2 regions of the Christiangramia sp. 3-2217-3z genome follow, and region 2 is predicted to be linked to the other one. Evidence: riboswitches for the same ligand, from Rfam matches in the RefSeq annotation. Region 2 holds a riboswitch; the other holds the start of a gene.
What was found. Region 2 has a riboswitch for cobalamin ahead of ACSHZO_RS12885 (TonB-dependent receptor plug domain-containing protein). Riboswitches for the same ligand answer to the same signal wherever they lie in the genome.
Positions count from the first base shown of each region.

Region 1 (9,270 bases), on a different contig from region 2:
TTTCTGTATTCCAAACGCTAAATAATTTTCCAATTCTGGCCTCCTGGAAAAAATACTCCTGTTGTGACTCAGATCCATGATCCTTAATGAGCTTGATCGCGTTTAAATGACCTTCATAAATACGCCCTACAGACAGATTGCATTTACCAATCTTACATAGTGTTTTATAAACAGGTATGCGTTCATCTATTACCCGAAATCTCTTCGGAAGATTAATTTGAAGCAATGATTGTTCATGAAGCAATTGCATTGCAGCCGCTGGAAAATGCCTTGAATCTTCTGGCATCTTTAAACAACATGAATTAATATCTGCAAAATTGGGCATGCTTGTTTTTTTTAAATAAAAATAGAATGTACCCTGCACTCCATTGTTAATATCATACTAAATTATTTTAAACGCTTGAAAGTATATGAATGGATGTATTCAAGGGGATGAGGAGTAATCGAAAAATTTTTATGATTAAATCATATTAGAAAACTAATATTCACTTAATTAAAAATGCTTATCTGAATAATCAAATGCAAATAAATCTCTCCTATCACCCAATGGTGCTACGAAAAACGCAGGAAGAGGTCCGCATCCCGGAAAAATCTTCTATTTTCGCACATTAACCTAAAAATCTCAAAAATGAAAGAGCTAGTTGAAAACATTCAGTCAACATTTGAATCATTCCAGACAGAGGCCAATACTCAATTAGAGAGTGGTAATAAAAGTGCTGGAACCAGAGCAAGAAAAGCCTCTTTGGAATTAGAAAAACTTCTAAAAGAATTTCGTAAAGTCTCTGTTGCAGAATCAAAAAAGTAAACTAAAAACCTCCTGAAAAGGAGGTTTTTTTTATTAAATAGAAGTTTAAATCTGCCTCCAAGCTTTATTATTAAGATTCCAATAACATTATCCTAGAGCCGTACTTTGAAAGCTTTCTGGGGAAGTAACTTCGATTGCCTAATATTATAAAATACAACGTTCTACCTTGTGCAAACATGTCTGAAACTTTATTCCTATAGTTTCTTCCAGAATATTTACTTTTTATTTGTCACCTGCTAAATATAGCAGTAAAAGAAGGCATTTCATCTATCAAATACAAAGCTGTACCGCCGAACTTAATAACATTGTGATTCATCTCACCTTTTGTTCAAATGCCAGATAATGGGTTGTATTATCGTTAAACAATGGGATTACCTTGATCTCACAATTGTAAGCAGTTCTATCCTTCTTATAGTTGATAATGATTTCTTTAAATGGCTTATTCTGAGCTATCTTTTCTCTAAATCTTAATTTTGCCTCTAAGGAAGTATTTTCTCCGTGTAAAAATTTAGGACTTTTATTTATTGCGAAATTTTTGGAATAGCCAGTCATTTTTGTGAATCCTTCATTCAGCCAGATTATTTTTTGGTTCAAATCTGTAATGACCAAAGCCTCATATTCATATTCTTTGAAGGCCAATTTCAAATCATTCCTCCATCTGAATTTCTCAGCTAATGCATAAACTTGTTTAATTTCTGAAGATTTTCTGGCATCGCGTATTTTCTTTTGATAACTATCCATAAAAATATCCCAACTTACCAAAGGTCCTCTTTTCATTTTAGAAGGATCTATTTCATGTTTAATATTATCATATTGTTCTTTTGATAATCCGGATAAATATATATCCAGACATCTCATATTGTAAAGATTATTTTTCATGATCTAATTATTTATGCTTCACAACTGGAACAACTTACAATGTCTGAGACAAACTCTTTAGAAACACTTTGACTTCTCTGGTAGTACAAAGTCTTAACCCCGAGTTTCCAGGCTTCGATCAGTAATTTATTGACCTCCCTTACAGGTAAGCCTGAGGGAATATTCAAATTGAGACTTTGAGCTTGATCTATAAACTTTTGGCGTATGGAAGCCTGCTGAATAATTTCTAACTGACTTATCTCTTTAAAAGTTTTAAAAACATTTTTTTCCTCTTGAGTCAGCGTGTCTAAATGTTGAATACTTCCGTGATTTAACATGATGCTCCTCCAAGTATCTTCATTATCAAGACCTTTTTCAGCTAACAATTCTTTTAGATATTTATTCTTACGCATGAAGTTTCCTTTTGCCAGTCCAGCTTTATAGTAATTACTGCTAAACGGTTCAATACCGGGGGATGTTTGTCCAAGTATTGCTGAAGAGGAGGTCGTTGGTGCGATGGCCATTAAGGTTGTGTTTCTCAATCCATAGCCTTTGAGAATTTCCGGTTCTCCATAAATCACGGCAAGTTCCTTACTTGCCTTAGTTGCTTTAACACTAATATCTTCGAAGATGTTGTGGGTAATTCCCTTTGCCTGCATTCCTTCGAACGGGATCCTTTTCTTTTGCAAATATGAATGCCATCCCATAGCTCCCAATCCAAGGGCACGATGATTTTTAGCAAATCGGTTTGCCGAAGCCAGATAGTGATTCCCTTCAGTTTTGGCGATAAATTCCTGTAAAACTCCATCCAGAAAATAGACCGCAAGTTTTACAGCTTCCGTATCCTTCCATTCGTCGTATAATTCTAGGTTCATGGAAGAAAGACAGCAAATAAATGATTCATCTTCCGTAGATGGTAATGCAATTTCGGAGCATAAGTTACTTGAATGTATCGTTCTGTTCTTATCTTTATAAACCTGTGGCTTAAAACGGTTGACATTATCCTTAAAGAGAATATAGGGAAGACCTTTTTGCTGCCGACTCTCTAAGACTTTGGCCCAGATTTCACGTTTATCCATGTCTCCTTCTATCATTTCCTGCATCCAGTAGTCGGGCACACAAACGCCGTTGAATAAATTCTGAATGGGATTACCGATATTTTTGATTTCTAAAAACTCTTTTATATCTGGATGATCTATATCCAAATATGCTGCAAATGCCCCACGGCGTACACCACCCTGAGAGATAGTATCCATAGCTGTATCAAATAGTTTCATAAAACTAGTTGCACCACTACTTTTACCATTATCAGTTACCGCGCTTCCTCTTCCTCTTAGTTCTCCAAAATAACCGGAAGTACCTCCGCCTATTTTGGTTTGCATGATGACCTCTCCGAGTTTATGGGTTATTCCCTCAATATTATCTGGCACATAGACATTAAAACATGAAATTGGTAAGCCGCGCTCAGTTCCCATATTTGCCCAGATAGGAGAACTTAAACTCATCCAGCCACGCTCAATCATTTCGATAAAGGCTTCTGCTAATTCTGGTTTATACAATCTTTTTGCTGAAGCGTTGGCTATACGCTCAATAGCAGACTTAACGGTTTCTCCCTTTAAAAGGTAGCCCCTGTTTAATATTTGCTGACTTTCATCATTAAGCCACCAAAGTCTTTCTTTAGTAGTGTCACTGTCAATCAATGGTTGAGTTTTCACAGTTGTGGTCATAGTGTTATCGAGTTTCTCCTAAAATTGAATAAGGTTTAAAAAAGGTCTGCCGCAGTAATACTTTTATCGTGTTTAGTATACTCCACTGGGCGTCTAGCGAAGAAATCATCCAGACTGTTTGCGAAAATCTCTTCTTCAAACCATAGCATTGGTTGGTATTCTTCAGTCGAGATGTTATAAATTTTTGATAATCCTATGCTGTGTAAACTTTCATCTAATCTGAATTTCATAAAGTCCATCAGATTTTTTTTATTGATGTTTTGTAACTCCCCAGTTTCGAAGATCCAATCAAGAATTTCTTCTTCAACCTCAATTGACTTTTTGACGATTCCTATGAGTTTCTTATTTAGTTCTTCATCAAAATAATCTGGACATTCTTCACGAATTTGATTGATGATATAGACACCCGCATTCGCGTGAATTTGTTCATCTACTGAAGTCCATGCAATAATGTTACTGATATTCTTCATCACACCCTTAAAGCGATTAAAAGAAAGTACAATTGCGAATTGACTAAACAAGGATACGTTTTCGATTAAAATTGAAAACAATATTAAAGAAGAGACATAGTCCCTGGGATCATCTGCCTTACTATGTTCAAGGGCTTCAGATAAATATTTGATTCTGTTTTTAATTGCCGGGACTTCCACTACTTTTGCAAACTCGTTATTATAGCCTAAAACTTCTAAGAGTTGAGAATAAGCCTGTGAATGTCTAAATTCACATTCAGCGAATGTACTTCCTAGTCCGTTAAATTCTGGTTTTGGTAAGTGCTTATAAAGATCGCCCCAAAATGACTTTACAGCGATCTCGATTTGCGCTATCGCCAGTAAACTTTTTTTGACCACATCTTTTTCGCTAGTGGAGAGGTAGGTATGAAAATCCTGAACATCGGCTGTGAAATCTACTTCTGAATGTACCCAAAAGGATTTGTTGATAGCATCTGTAAATTCCAAAATTTTAGGATATTCAAACGGCTTGTAATTCAGCCTCTTGCTAAAAATACTCATAATGCTTATGTATTAATGTTAAACAAAAGCATAAAATGGAATGGAGAGGAAAGTATCGAGTAAGACCACGAAATAATCCAGGACCATTACTTTTTATGCGAAAGTAAAAGTCATTAATTCGAAAAGGTAGTCTGACTTATAATCCAGAATCAAGATTATTTACAGTTGCGCAACAGTTCATGAATTTCACATGATTCCCCTTGAACATCGAATTAACTAATAGTTGTAAACTTATAAAGAAAGATACGTTGATCTTTCAATTAGACTTTAAGTTATCAACACAGTTTTACACATCAAAAACTGTAGTAAGATTTTGAAAGTAACTTAAAATTAGAAAACAGCTAGTAAATAGAAGTGAAAAAAGACCAAACAACTAAGAATAGAAAATAAAAAAACACCCAATCTGAATAGGATTGGGTGTAAATTTAATAACAACATTCTAAATATATTAGTCCGCTGTCTTTGCGGAGAAAGAGGAACTAACCAGATTTTGCTTTTCATAGCAATAATCGGCTTTCGAAGACTGTAGAATTGAAATATACGCACCTAATTTAGCACCTCAAATATTCAAGAAGGTTGGTTTCGAACCCTCAATTGAAACTCCGTACAGCTAATTGAATGAAGTGTAGCCGTTCTATAATTAATCCGTGCTGAATTGCGAATAACACTCAAAACTGTGTTTATCCCTTATCATACTCGGATAAAATTGTATAATTTAGTGGATATAACCAGTTGTAGCCAATGCGGACATTGAGCATTCAGTTTAAAAACCAAATTTCTAAAAAAGAAAGTTCTCAAGTTCAAATTCATAATTTATCTTGCAACAGCTAGATAAATTTAATCTCAATGAATAAATCAGTTTTCGAAATTTCAAAAATGGATTGTCCTTCAGAAGAAAATCTGATTAGGATGAAATTAGATGAAATCTCTAGTATTAAAAATCTCGATTTCGATATTCCAAATAGAAAATTAACGGTATTCCATGAGGGTGGAATTCAATCTATAGAAGAATCATTAAGCGGACTAAAATTAGGAACTAAAAAAATTAAAACGGAACAAACCGACCAAACTGAATTCGAAGAAAATTCTCAACAAAAAAAATTACTCTGGTCTGTACTAATAATAAATTTTGCATTTTTTATCATAGAAATGACAACTGGCTTAATCTCAAAATCTATGGGATTAGTTGCAGATAGTTTAGATATGCTGGCAGATTCATTTGTATATGGAATTAGTCTTTTCGCTGTAGGAGGTTCAATCGTAAAAAAGAAAAAAATAGCCAATTTAGCTGGTTACTTCCAAATTTTATTAGCGCTAATTGGATTTGCAGAAGTTCTAAGAAGATTTTTTGGAAATGAAAAACTTCCGGATTTTTCAACAATGATAATTGTTTCAATTTTAGCATTGATTGCAAATGGTATATGTTTATACCTACTTCAAAAATCAAAAAGTAAAAAAGAAGCTCATATGAAAGCAAGTATGATCTTCACGTCAAATGACATTATAATTAATACGGGAGTAATAATCGCAGCCTTACTAGTCAACTGGTTAAATTCAAGTACGCCTGATCTAATTATTGGAACAATTGTATTCATTATTGTAATCCAAGGTGCAATAAGAATTTTAAAAATTGGTAGGTAGCCGCACTGGCAACAACAACGGCTCATCGCAAATAACGGGTAGTTTGCTGAAAATGGCTATTTTAGAGACCAATTATTAAAAGAACTAATCCGACAAATCCGCGTTCTTACTCCCGCAACTTACGATAGCCGGGACCGTTGTGTGCAATCCTAAAGAAACTCTATGCAATTAACAGAATCAAACAAAGTACACCTAGATCATCTAATTCAAAGATTGAGTATAAGATATTTTGACAATGAAACGTCTGAATTTTCCACTCCCTTAGCGAAAAGAATGAATGATCATTTTATTCGATTCAATGATATTAGAAGTGAGTGGTTTGAAAGATTAAAAAAGCCAGATTTTCAAAGAGAAACAAATGCCTGGTCACCAATTCAGTGTAGGGATTTTATTGAGTCTGTATTTTTGGGGAGAATAATTCCAAGTATCATCCTATGGAAAAGTGAAGAAAACGGCATCACTTATATCTTAGATGGCGCACACCGGTTATCTATTATTCGCGCTTGGATGACAGACGATTATGGGGATAAAACTTTAAATTATTATGAAAGAAGAGATAAGTCTCATATTAGTAAAATAGCTGAAGATACCAGAACACTAATTAATTCTAAGATTGGTTCATTTCAAGAGTTTCGCAATTCATATGACAGGCTGCAAAAGCTTATCAAAGAAGGTGAAGCACCAAAGAAAAAAATGAAAGAAAGAGAATTTTTACAGGCTAATTTTTACTCGGATGTAATTGGAAGTAATAGTGCCTTATATGCACAATATGAAACAGGAAATTATGAATCGGCAGAACAATCATTTTTACGTATAAATAGGCAAGGTCAAGCGCTAGATCCATGGGAAGCTACCTTGATAGAATATCGAAAAGGAAGTTATTCAAGATCCATTATGCATATAGCTAATGGAGGAGAAAATGGACATTATTGGCCAAATCAAAATTTGAATGAAAATGATCAAGACAAAGTTGATACATTTTCAAAATTTTCGAACGATATATACACGAAGTTATTTGTGCCTCCGTTTGCTATTCCAATCCAAGAATTGACAGTCCCAATATTTGTTGCACCTGCATATTTTCAAAAGCATGTGTACTTATTAGAATTAATTCCTCTTTTAGTTTGGAACCAAATTGCCCTCAACGCAGAAGATCAAATTGAAATTTTAAAGAAAGATTTTCAAAAGGATACTACGACTGTAATTGAAAATGCTAATGAAATTCTAACTAAACTGAATTATAGATTAGAACATCTTTCAAGTACCAAAAATAATCCACAATCTCTATCTCTTGTCCCTTTATTTTATTGGTATAATCACAGAGGTCAACATTTAAGAGCTTTATTATATGGATTTACATACTGGTTATTTAATGGCTCAGAAACAGATGTGTTTGATAGAAAGATCATCTTTTCGGCAAATAGAGAAAAAATTGAACATATTTTATTTTATTATAAACAAGAAATAGCTGCACTTGCTGCCAAATCTGGTGCAGGGTTAAAAGCGGCGAGGTCTATGAGTGAATTTTTTGAGGATTTAATAACTTTATTACACACTCAAAAGGATTTAAAATTAGAAGAAGTAGACTTTGAAAAGAAAATTCTAAAACTAACTCATTCTAAAAGACAAAGTAAGTCGATTAAAAGAAATGGAAGATCTTTTACTAAAAGAGATAAATCACAATCTAATATAAATGAACTATTTACAAGTTCAGTAAGATGCCATATTTGCGGAGGAGTTGTAAATCTCAAATATGGTGGCATACAGTACGATCATGTCGAAGAATTTAGAAAGGTCAAAGAGACAGATCCTGAAAATATGCGTCCAACACATCCCTTCTGTAATAATAACAGAGAAAAAATTGAAAAGTACAGAAGTAACAATGTCGAGATTAAACTACCTGAAAAAATATTATATAGTAATAAGCCAATTAATACTCCAATAGGACAATTGTCATTTTGGGGTCCTGAATCAGAATTCCCGGATTAGGACAGCACACAACAACGGTTAATCGCCAATAAGCGGCACCGTTAGAAAGAAAATAATTAACTTGACCAACAAACCAATACTAAGCCGACAAATCCGCGTCCCCTACTCCGCCAACTGGCGATAACCGAGACCGTTGTAGCAAATTAAACCATCAAAATTTCCGTATGAAAAAATGGATCTTTAGAATATCTATTTTAATGAATATAGTTTTTATAATCAGCTATTTAAATTCTCCTTCTTATGATATTGGAAGATTAGAAAAAGATATTGAAATAGGTATATTCACATCCGATTCCACAATGTTGAAAATTCCAAAAGGAATAACAGTTAGAAATGCTTCACAACGTGGAATAAGTTCAATCGGACAATTTGAAAATGAGAGATTTGAATTAGTAATTACAAGTGATGATCCAAATTTGGTGAATTATGATGTTCCAGAGGATAGCTTACAAGCATTCGGAAATTTCTATTCTGCAGATGTACTTAATAATTCGATAGAATAATAGTTCAATTTCCAAAAAGCAAGAACATAGAGCTCAAAGTAATTGGTAGCTTTCCAAGTAATCCTAATGCTAAAGATTTTGGAACTAAAATTATATAGTGTGCAAGGTTTAACTTGCAACAACAACGGTTAATCGCCAATAAGCGGCAGGGTTTGAAAGAAAATATTTAACTTGACCAACAAACCAATACTAAGCCGACAAATCCGCGTCCCCTACTCCGCCAACTGGCGATAACCGAGACCGTTATACACAAGTGCTCCGCAACGATCTTAGCTACTAAGAACTATTAGAATCCAATCTGAAAAATTCGAGTTTTAAAGCCTTCAATTGATAATTTTGAACTAAGGATCTTTTGTTCATCGATAACTTTCAAAATCCTGGTTCTATTGAAAATTTTAGAAAATCGCTCAGGAAGATAATTATGAAAAAATAATGTTTTGGTCGCTACTCAAACACAAATTAGCTACTAAGAACTTTATCAAAAACAAGCTTAGTACTGAGAAACGGACACTTACTCGGACGCAAGAATTGTTACAAAACGAGCAAGATCCTCAATTGATTGTGAAATTATTCCCGACTGCGGCATATCTGAGGTTCTCACTCGGCTGTATCGCACCAGTGTATAACAACGAATATTCGCAATTGTGGCCATTTGAAATAAAATAGTACTTTTAGAAATCAGGAAACTAAAACCTAAGCCGACAAATCCGAATACCTTCAACCACAACTGACGATTA
Region 1 is NZ_JBNJLI010000009.1:112,991-122,260, forward strand. Features, by position in the region: gene ACSHZO_RS14670 (acyl-CoA dehydrogenase family protein) at 1-325, opposite strand, end outside; gene ACSHZO_RS14675 (histone H1) at 629-805, shown strand; gene ACSHZO_RS14680 (PAS domain-containing protein) at 1,118-1,684, opposite strand; gene ACSHZO_RS14685 (ribonucleoside-diphosphate reductase subunit alpha) at 1,696-3,390, opposite strand; gene ACSHZO_RS14690 (ribonucleotide-diphosphate reductase subunit beta) at 3,426-4,400, opposite strand; adenosylcobalamin-variant (AdoCbl-variant) riboswitch at 4,517-4,613, opposite strand; gene ACSHZO_RS14695 (cation transporter) at 5,247-6,041, shown strand; gene ACSHZO_RS14700 (GmrSD restriction endonuclease domain-containing protein) at 6,204-8,030, shown strand; gene ACSHZO_RS14705 (hypothetical protein) at 8,195-8,533, shown strand.
Region 1: it holds a riboswitch for cobalamin, as region 2 does, so the genes downstream of both, ACSHZO_RS14690 (ribonucleotide-diphosphate reductase subunit beta) here and ACSHZO_RS12885 (TonB-dependent receptor plug domain-containing protein) in region 2, are expected to answer to the same signal.

Region 2 (9,270 bases):
ATCTCCAATAGATGGAAGGTATAGATCCAAAACCAAGCAACTTTCAGCATACTTTAGTGAAGAAGCATTGATACGCTATCGTATCCTTGTAGAAGTTGAATATTTTATAGCACTATATGAACAGGGCTTACCTCAACTTCAGGATGTAAATTCCGCAAACTTCCCGAAGCTAAGAGAGCTGTATCAAAATTTCACTTCGATCGATGCTCAGGCTATCAAGAAAATCGAAAAAGTGACTAATCACGATGTAAAGGCTGTTGAATATTTCTTGAAAGAAGAATTTGAAAAGCTTGGAATGCAAGATTCGAAGGAGTTTATTCATTTTGGTCTTACCTCTCAGGATATTAATAACACGGCCATTCCACTAAGTTTAAAAGAGGCTACGGAAGAGGTATACCTTCCAGAACTGGATGAAATTGTAAAAAAACTGGAATCCCTGGCTGAAGAATGGAAAGATATTCCACTCCTGGCGCGTACCCACGGTCAACCAGCTTCACCTACCCGACTTGGAAAAGAAATTCAGGTATTTGTAGTTCGAATCAAAGAGCAGCTACGATTTTTAAAAGATATTCCTCACGCAGCTAAATTTGGAGGAGCAACTGGGAATTTCAACGCTCACAAAGTAGCATACCCAGATACCGACTGGAAAGCTTTTGGACAAAATTTTGTAGAATCGAAATTGAAGCTTCACCACTCCTTCCCTACTACACAAATAGAACATTATGATCATGCGGCATCATTATTTGATGCTTTCAAACGCATCAATAATATTTTACTGGATCTGGATCGCGATATCTGGACTTATATTTCGATGGATTACTTTAAGCAGAAGATCAAAAAAGGTGAGATAGGTTCTTCAGCAATGCCACATAAAGTAAATCCAATAGATTTTGAAAATTCAGAAGGAAATCTTGGGATTGCCAATGCGATCTTCGAACATCTTTCAGCAAAATTGCCGGTAAGCAGGCTACAACGTGATTTAACCGATAGTACAGTTCTTAGAAACATTGGTGTTCCAATGGGTCATACGATCATCGCTTTTAAATCAACCTTAAAAGGGCTGAATAAATTGCTCTTAAATGAAGATAAACTACATGCAGATCTCGAGAATAACTGGGCTGTTGCTGCTGAAGCGATTCAGACGATTCTAAGAAGAGAAGGTTATAAAAATCCTTATGAAGCATTGAAAGGTCTTACAAGAACTAATGAAAGAATTACGAAGGAAAGTATTTCCAGGTTTATTGACGAGCTGGACGTGACTGAAGAAGTTCGAACTGAACTTCATAAGATAACGCCACAAAATTACACCGGAATATAAATATCTCTTCTCAACTCATTAAAAAAGCCTCCGGACGTTCCGGAGGCTTTTTCTTTCAACTAACTAAAAAAAATACTGTTTACTATTCTATAAAGTATCTGCAGCTATTTCCATTTCAACTTCAGTAGAATCTTTTTGCTTCGGTTTAGAATTCCCGAAAATATCGATCACTCCTTTTATTCCGCCTGTATTAATATCTTCAGATTTTAATGATTGCATCATTTCCATCATCTTCTCAGGATCCATATTTTCCCCTAATACCCGAGCAACTCCAAGCCCTTTTTCATTATCATATCCATATACGATTAGCTCATCGATAGCATCTTCCTCACCAATAAAGTACAGAGCCGCCTTGCGGTCGCTACCACCGTATCGCATCAACAATTGATATTTCTCATCCTGGAAGATCTCATCCAGTTTAATTTTTTCTTCTTCAAATTTCTGAGGATTCGCCTCTTTTTCGAGAGCCAATACATTTATTTTCTTGATAGTTTCCATGGTAGACTTTTGCTCTTCATCAAGCGCATCTGCATTGGTGAATAAACTGGTAGGAACATCTACAGCGAGAAAGTCGGTGTCCTGCTGATTCTCTACATAATACTTCTGTAAAGATTTTTCGTTATTACAGGACACTGCAATTAAAGAAAAGGTGCTTAAGAGTAATAATTTGATTGATTTCATAAGATTAAGATTTTTTGTTAGCTTTCTTTAATTCTTCGGCTCCAGGAACTTTTAGGTCTGCCGTTAATTTCGATAATTGTGAAAGATCGATCTGGCCCGTAATGCTAAGAATGATATTCATAGGCTCTGATCCTTCGGTTCCTTCAAGAAACATAAAAAGTTCGCTTACATAATTATCATTCTTTCCAGGCAGAGAATAAAATTTAATATTCTTACCATCGTCATTCACTCGCATGAGCTCTTCAAGACTGCCTTTAGCCAGGTAAGATTTTACATCACTTGACATTTGAGACATCACTTTAGGGTTTGATGATTTATAGATCTGGATTCTTTCCAAATTCTCTATAAGCTTCATATACTGTTGAGATTCCGGATCATTTTCACTGAGGTCTACTTTAGCCAGCATTTTAAACATTTTACTGGTCATCACCATCGCATCGACTTCTTTCATATTCTCATATTTCTCGAAGTTTTGAGCCTGGCTAAACATTGGAGCTGCAGCTAACAGCAGGGCAATTACTAACTTATTCATATTTTATAGATTTAGTTTAATTCAATTATTTGATTTTTAGTTTTATTAAATTCCTGCAAATAAACAAGGTCTGCGGTGCCTTCATTCATCATTGCTGAAACCATTTTCAAGGTTTGTTTCGTCTTTTCAAGAACTTGCTCCTGTTCGGTGATAGAACTCATTTCCGAATTTGTTAAAGATGCCTGTGGCTGGTTGAAGTAAAAAAGACCTAAGGCAACGATGATCACTGCAGCTATTGAAGTCCATGCAAACCAGTAGTTTCTCTTATCTAGTTCTATGGGTTCACTCTCCTTATATGTAGTGCTACTTTCTTGTGATTGAAATTTGAAAAGCAATGCATACGTTTCCAAATGTTCAGGTATTTCTTCCTGACTAAAATATTCTCTCAACTCCTTTTCTTCAGCAAGAGTTGTCTCACCTTCCTCATACCGACTGATTAACTTTTCTATTCTATTTAATTCCATAGTTATGTTTTTTTATCAGCTTTTCTCTTATAGCTTTTCTGGCTCTGGAAAGCGCAACGCGTATAGCTGTATGATTCATATTTGTAATTTCAGCGATTTCATCGTAGTCATGTTGTTCCACATCTCTTAGCTGAAAGATCAATTTTTGTTGTTCAGGCAAACTGTCAACAATCCTGCCCAACCACTGCATTTCATCATTTACCTCTATCTCTTTCTGTAAAGGAATTTGTTTGCTTTCATAATTTTGATGTACAATTCTCAGATTACTATTCTGCTTTAGTTTTAATTGATCCAGGCAATAATTCTTAGTGACCGTCATCGCAAAAGCTTCAACATTGGCATAATGCTTGATGTTGTCCTTTCGGCTCCATAGTTTTAATATCACTTCCTGAGTAGCATCTTCAGCCGCATCTCTTGAGGTGAGGAGTCTCAACGCCAATCGATATATTTTATCCTTTACAGGATTAATATGATTAAGAAAGATTCGCTCTTGCATTAATAGATGGTTAGTTTGATACTGCCTTGTTATACTTACGACGAGTTAGAAGTAGAAATGTTACAATAAATTTTTTATTTGTCTTTATGTAAGTATTTTTAAAAAAATTTAGAAAAATTTAACCTTAACTTAATTATGAAAATAAGTAAATACTTAATGCTTTTTGCTGTTGCAGGAAGTTTACTTACCGGATGTTCCAATGATGACGATGGATCTGGTGTTACAGAAAAACCCGTAGAGCCACCAGTAATTGGTGAAACTCCGGAAGAAAATCTTGAATTGGAGATCAAGGATTTTGTTTGGAAAGGAATGAACGAGATTTATGTTTATAAAAGTCAGGTTCCTGAACTTGGAAATAGCTTTTTTGACACACAAAGCGAACTTAACGAGTATTTAATGACATTCGATTCTCCTGAAAGTCTTTTCAATGATGGTTTGACGATAGACCAGGACCGTTTTAGTTTTATTACCGATGATTATATAGCCCTAGAGAATAGCTTTGCTGGTGTTTCTGAAACGACGGGCGTTGATTTCCGACTTTATAGATTTTCTGGAAGTGATGATCTTTTTGGTGTAGTTCGTTATATAATTCCTGGATCTAACGCCGAAAATGCTAATATAGAAAGAGGAGACCTGTTTATCACATTAAATGGACAAACGCTTAACATTTCTAATTATCGCGGATTACTAGAGGAAACTACACTTACCTTTGGTCTTGCTACTATTGAAGATAATACTGTATCTTCAACTGGGGAAGAAGTAACTATCGATACTCAGGTATTAACAGAAAACCCGATCCTTGTCACCAATGTACTTGATGTAAATGGAACCAAGGTTGGATATATGCTTTACAATAGCTTTGTAGCCGACTTTGACGATGAAATGAACGCTGCATTTGCAGATTTCCAGGCTGCGGGGATTACCGAATTGATTCTTGACCTGCGTTATAATGGTGGTGGCCGTGTTAGTTCAGCTACCAGATTAGCTAGTATGATCACAGGACAGTTTACCGGTGAGATATTCGCTAAACAACGGTGGAATGCAGATTATCAGAATTACTTCCTCAGCAATGATCCAGACAGGTTGTTCAACAGATTTACTACAGCTCTTGAGGGAGGTGAGGCGATCAACAGTCTAAATCTTACAAGATTATATGCAATCGTTTCCAGTTCTACAGCTTCGGCCAGTGAACTGGTAGTGAATGGGCTCGCTCCTTACATAGATGTGGTTACAATAGGAGACCAAACTGTAGGGAAATCACAGGCATCTGTAACCCTATATGACTCAAGTAATTTTGGAAGAACTGGAGCTAATCCAGATCATACGTACGCTATTCAACCATTAGTGTATGAATCTGTTAACTCAAATGATGTAGGTGTGCCATTTGACGGTATCACACCAGATACTGAAATTGTAGAGAGCATATCAGATCTTGGAGTTCTTGGAGAAGCTTCAGACCCATTGCTGAATGCTGCTCTAAATGTTATCGCTGGAAACAGAGGTATGATTTCCACTCAGAAAGAGTACTGGTATAACGAATTCAGCGAGTCTGGAGTTCAAAAAGCGACGTATCAGAAAATGTATATTGACGAATTACCTGAAATTCCAGGTCAGAATAAAAGATTAGAATTCTCTAAATAATTGAGAATTAGATAATAAAAAAAACCCAGCTCATTGAGCTGGGTTTTTTTATTTTAAAATCGATTGACCAATTAATCGATGAAATAAAAACTATTTGGATTAACTCCTACTTCAAATTCATTCTCTAATTCACCTGAATTATTGTAAATTCTTACTGTACCTGCAGAAGCGTAGTCTTTAGCATCTCCTGTCCAGATGAATCCATCTTCCACATCAAACGCATATAAAGTAATTACGTCGGTAAATTCGAATAAACTTTCTTCTGGAAATGTTGTGGCTGTCTCAGCTAAACCATATACCGCTAATCCTGATGTAAAATAAAACATGTCATTTTCAAAAACGAGATTTCTAGCACTATTCACTTCTTCAGGAAAATCAATATGGTAAGTCTCCTCTCCGGAATCTAAATTAAAAACCTGCAATTGTGACGAGGACAAAGCAAATAGCTGCTCACCTTCAATTTCAAAAGAATTTACCCCTTCCACAGTAGTATACGTTTTAGTTATTGAATTGGTTGCGGGATCAAAAGCATGGACTGCATTCCCAGTTCCAAATGAAGCTCCTTCAACATAAATAACGCCATCTTCTTCATCTACAAAATCAAGATAAGTACCAGCCACTACTGTTTCTTCCACTTCAAGAGAAGTAAGATCAATAACTGCAATAAAGTCATCGGTTCCTGTACTAAAGTCGGCCAGATTTGTTACATAAGCCTTTCCGTCATAGACCACTCCATAATACGGAATATTTAGACCACTATCTACCTGACCTTTATATTCAAACGTGTAACGATCAACTACTGTAATTAAATTGGAGCCATTGGCAATAATGTACGCATTATCTTCATCAAAGAACATAGATTGTACAAATTTACCAAGATCCATTTCTGGATTTACCGTTTCAAAAATATTGTTCTCTATAGAAGTACTGGCGGCATCTAAGAAGGAAACGGTCCCGGTAGATTGAGAGCCTTCATTTACCACAAAAACACCATTGGTATAGGCAGCACTTTCAGGCGGTGTTGGTTCTGCAATATTGTTATCATCATCACTACTACAGGAGTGTAATAAAAAAGAACCTATGAGGCTCAAAGTAAAAAGTTTGGTGATTTTCATTGTTAATTAGAATTTAAAATTGATATAAAAATTAAAATTGATTCCCGGCATCCACCGGTCTTCGACGTTTTGATAGGCTGTATCAAATAAATTGTTTGCTCTTCCGCCTAGCTCCCACTCTCTTTCCCTGCCCATAGTGTAAGCCAATGCCAGATTGGCTAGAAAGTACCCAGGGAGCTCTTCGCTATGATCTGTCCTGGTATATACTAAGCCATTGTATAAAACCTGTATAGAAGGCGTGAAATGATGAAAACTGTAACTCAAATTTCCTGTTGCTTTGTGAAATGGCACGTAAATTAACTGCCTGCTGGTTTCCTGATTTCTAGAAATTGTATAAGCATAGCTAAGCCTGGCATGGAAGTTTTGATCTTTTGAAAAAGTTTTATTCCAATTAAAAAAAGACTCCAATCCATAGATATTTACTTCGTCTTCATTTCCTGGTCGCCATATTCCATCGGTTCCGGGTAACCATCGTATCATATCACTTACATCATTATAATAAAAAGTAACTCCGGCTTCCATATTTTGAACACTAAACTGGTTCCCAAGTTCAGCCTGTAAAGATTTTTCAGTATTTATGTCAGGATTTCCTGCGGAAGACCAGTATAAATCATTATACGTCGGAATCCTGAAGTTTTTTGAAGCATTTAATTTCAGCGTATAGAAATCTGTCAGCTCATAATTCACTCCGAGCGAAAATAAGAGCGGACTCTCATAATTCCCGGTAATTTCCTTTCTAAGTCCCGCTTCATACTGTAAGACATCTGTAATTTGATGTTTTCCCAAAATAGCTGCTGAAAAAATATTCCGGTCGTTATTCCCAATGTTGCTTCCTTCCCCATCGGTATAGGTGTTTTGAATTACGGTGTTCAGCAGAATATCAGAATTTAGATTATAATCGAGATCGTATTTGGCGATTAAGCTTTTTGCTACTCCGAAAGAGTAACTATCAGACTCAGTATTCGCAAAATATTTATATTCTTCATTGATAAGAGCTAAACTCGTAGTTTGCTGGAAATCTGAAAGCTCAGCATGCCATTCCAACAAATTTCGATTGTTGAGATCCAGGTATTTGGTTCTGTTTTCTGAAGGACGTATTAAGGAAAAATGACGTTTACCACCATAGGTTTCACTAATAAATTTTAAAGTATGGTCTGAATCAATTCGATAACCCAATGCTATATTCACGCTATGATTGTAATACGCTCCATTTAAATTTTCTCCGCGATCGCCGGGAAACTCATAATTATTGTCGCTACTATTCCTGGCAAGTGCTAAATTTAAACTCCAATTATTCTTAGCCAGTTTAAAATTGTATCGAGTATCTACTGTATTAAAACTTCCGTACTGCAATAGCAACTGGTGTTCCTGTTTATTTCTGAATGATACTGAATTATTAAAATGAACGCTTCCGCCAATAGCTCCGGTACCATAAACCACACTACCCCCACCACCCCTAATTGAAATCTGATCATAGGCACCTGTATTCACAGTGTTAAAATCGAGCTGACCATTAAATTGTGAATTGATATTAATTCCATTCCAAATTACTGCTGTTTGGGATGCAGTAGTTCCTCGAAATGAAGGGGAAGAGACCATTCCACGACCATTTTCCTTGAAATAAATTGAGGAATTAAAATTTAAAATATCGGTTAATTGCGGCTGATTCTTTTTAAGTAGGGAGTCTGAAATTTTTGTAATATGCTGACCCGTTGAAAATTGCTGAAGCTTTACATCACTTAGCTCTACCTCCTGTAGCCAGTGAATGGAATCACTTTGAGCACGAGCTGATATACAGCAAATGCCAATAAGGATTAAAAAAATGTAGTTCGTTCTGTTCATAATCTGCCGACCTTTATCCCGAAAGTCACTCGATACTAGTTGAAATTCGGGCAGGTCTCCTGGCTCGCGTACTACAATTTACCTTCCCGCCTTTTGGCAGTGGTTTGAAGAATAATTGCAGCCACCCAAACGGGCTAAGCTTACAGTTGCGGGAACAGCTCAGGCATAAAGAAACACTATTATTTCTATAGAATTTAAAAAGTTCAAATTCTCCTGATTCCCTTTTAATTAACGCAGAAATACATCGACGTCAAACCAAAATTTCGAGGCGAAAATAAACAATTAAGTTTGGTAAGTCCTGGAAAAGTTTAAATAATCTTACTTTTGATAACCAAAAAACATTCGTGAAGCAGTCTATTTTTATAATTCTTTGTATCGTTTTAATTTCCTGCAAGGACAATTCATCCCGGCAGGAGACTATAAATCAGTCAGCTGAAACTACCTCAATTAAATATGCAGAGGGCTTTAGCATAAAATCCTATGAAAATTATAAGATCCTGGAAGTGGCCACCCCATGGCCAGGAGCAAAGATTACTTTCAGGTATGTACTTCACCAGTCCGGTGCCACTATCCCAGACAGCATCGACTTTGATGAAAAGCTGGAAATTCCTGTAAAAAATATCGTAGTCACCTCCACAACCCATATTCCGGCGCTCGAAGCTTTAGGTCTGGAAAATAAATTGACTGGCTTTCCTGGTACCCGGTATATCTCTTCAGAAAAAACCAGGAAACTGATCGACTCAGGAAGTATACAGGAACTTGGTCAAAACGAGAATATCAATACAGAGATCCTGATCGACCTATCGCCCGATGTAGTTGTTGGATTTGCGATCGATGCCACTAATAAAAGTCTTGAAACAATAAAAAAAACCGGAATTCCTGTACTTTACAACGGGGACTGGACTGAAAAAACACCTTTAGGTAAAGCTGAATGGATCAAGTTTTTTGGTGTGTTGTTTGACAAAAATGAGGAGGCTGAAAAAATATTCGATGATATTGAAACCTCCTACCTTAAGGCAAAAGAATTAGCTTCTCTATCTAAAACTAAACCAGTAGTGATAGCCGGTTCCATGTATAATGACAAGTGGTATGTTCCCTATGGTAATAGCTGGCAGGCGCAATTTATTAAAGATGCTAATGCAAGTTATCTATATGCTGATACTGAAGGAGAAGGCAGTCTG
Region 2 is NZ_JBNJLI010000007.1:82,735-92,004, forward strand. Features, by position in the region: gene purB (adenylosuccinate lyase) at 1-1,318, shown strand, start outside; gene ACSHZO_RS12855 (DUF4252 domain-containing protein) at 1,406-1,999, opposite strand; gene ACSHZO_RS12860 (DUF4252 domain-containing protein) at 2,004-2,531, opposite strand; gene ACSHZO_RS12865 (hypothetical protein) at 2,543-2,995, opposite strand; gene ACSHZO_RS12870 (RNA polymerase sigma factor) at 2,982-3,491, opposite strand; gene ACSHZO_RS12875 (S41 family peptidase) at 3,627-5,132, shown strand; gene ACSHZO_RS12880 (YncE family protein) at 5,204-6,247, opposite strand; gene ACSHZO_RS12885 (TonB-dependent receptor plug domain-containing protein) at 6,254-8,089, opposite strand; cobalamin riboswitch at 8,122-8,364, opposite strand; gene ACSHZO_RS12890 (ABC transporter substrate-binding protein) at 8,434-9,270, shown strand, end outside.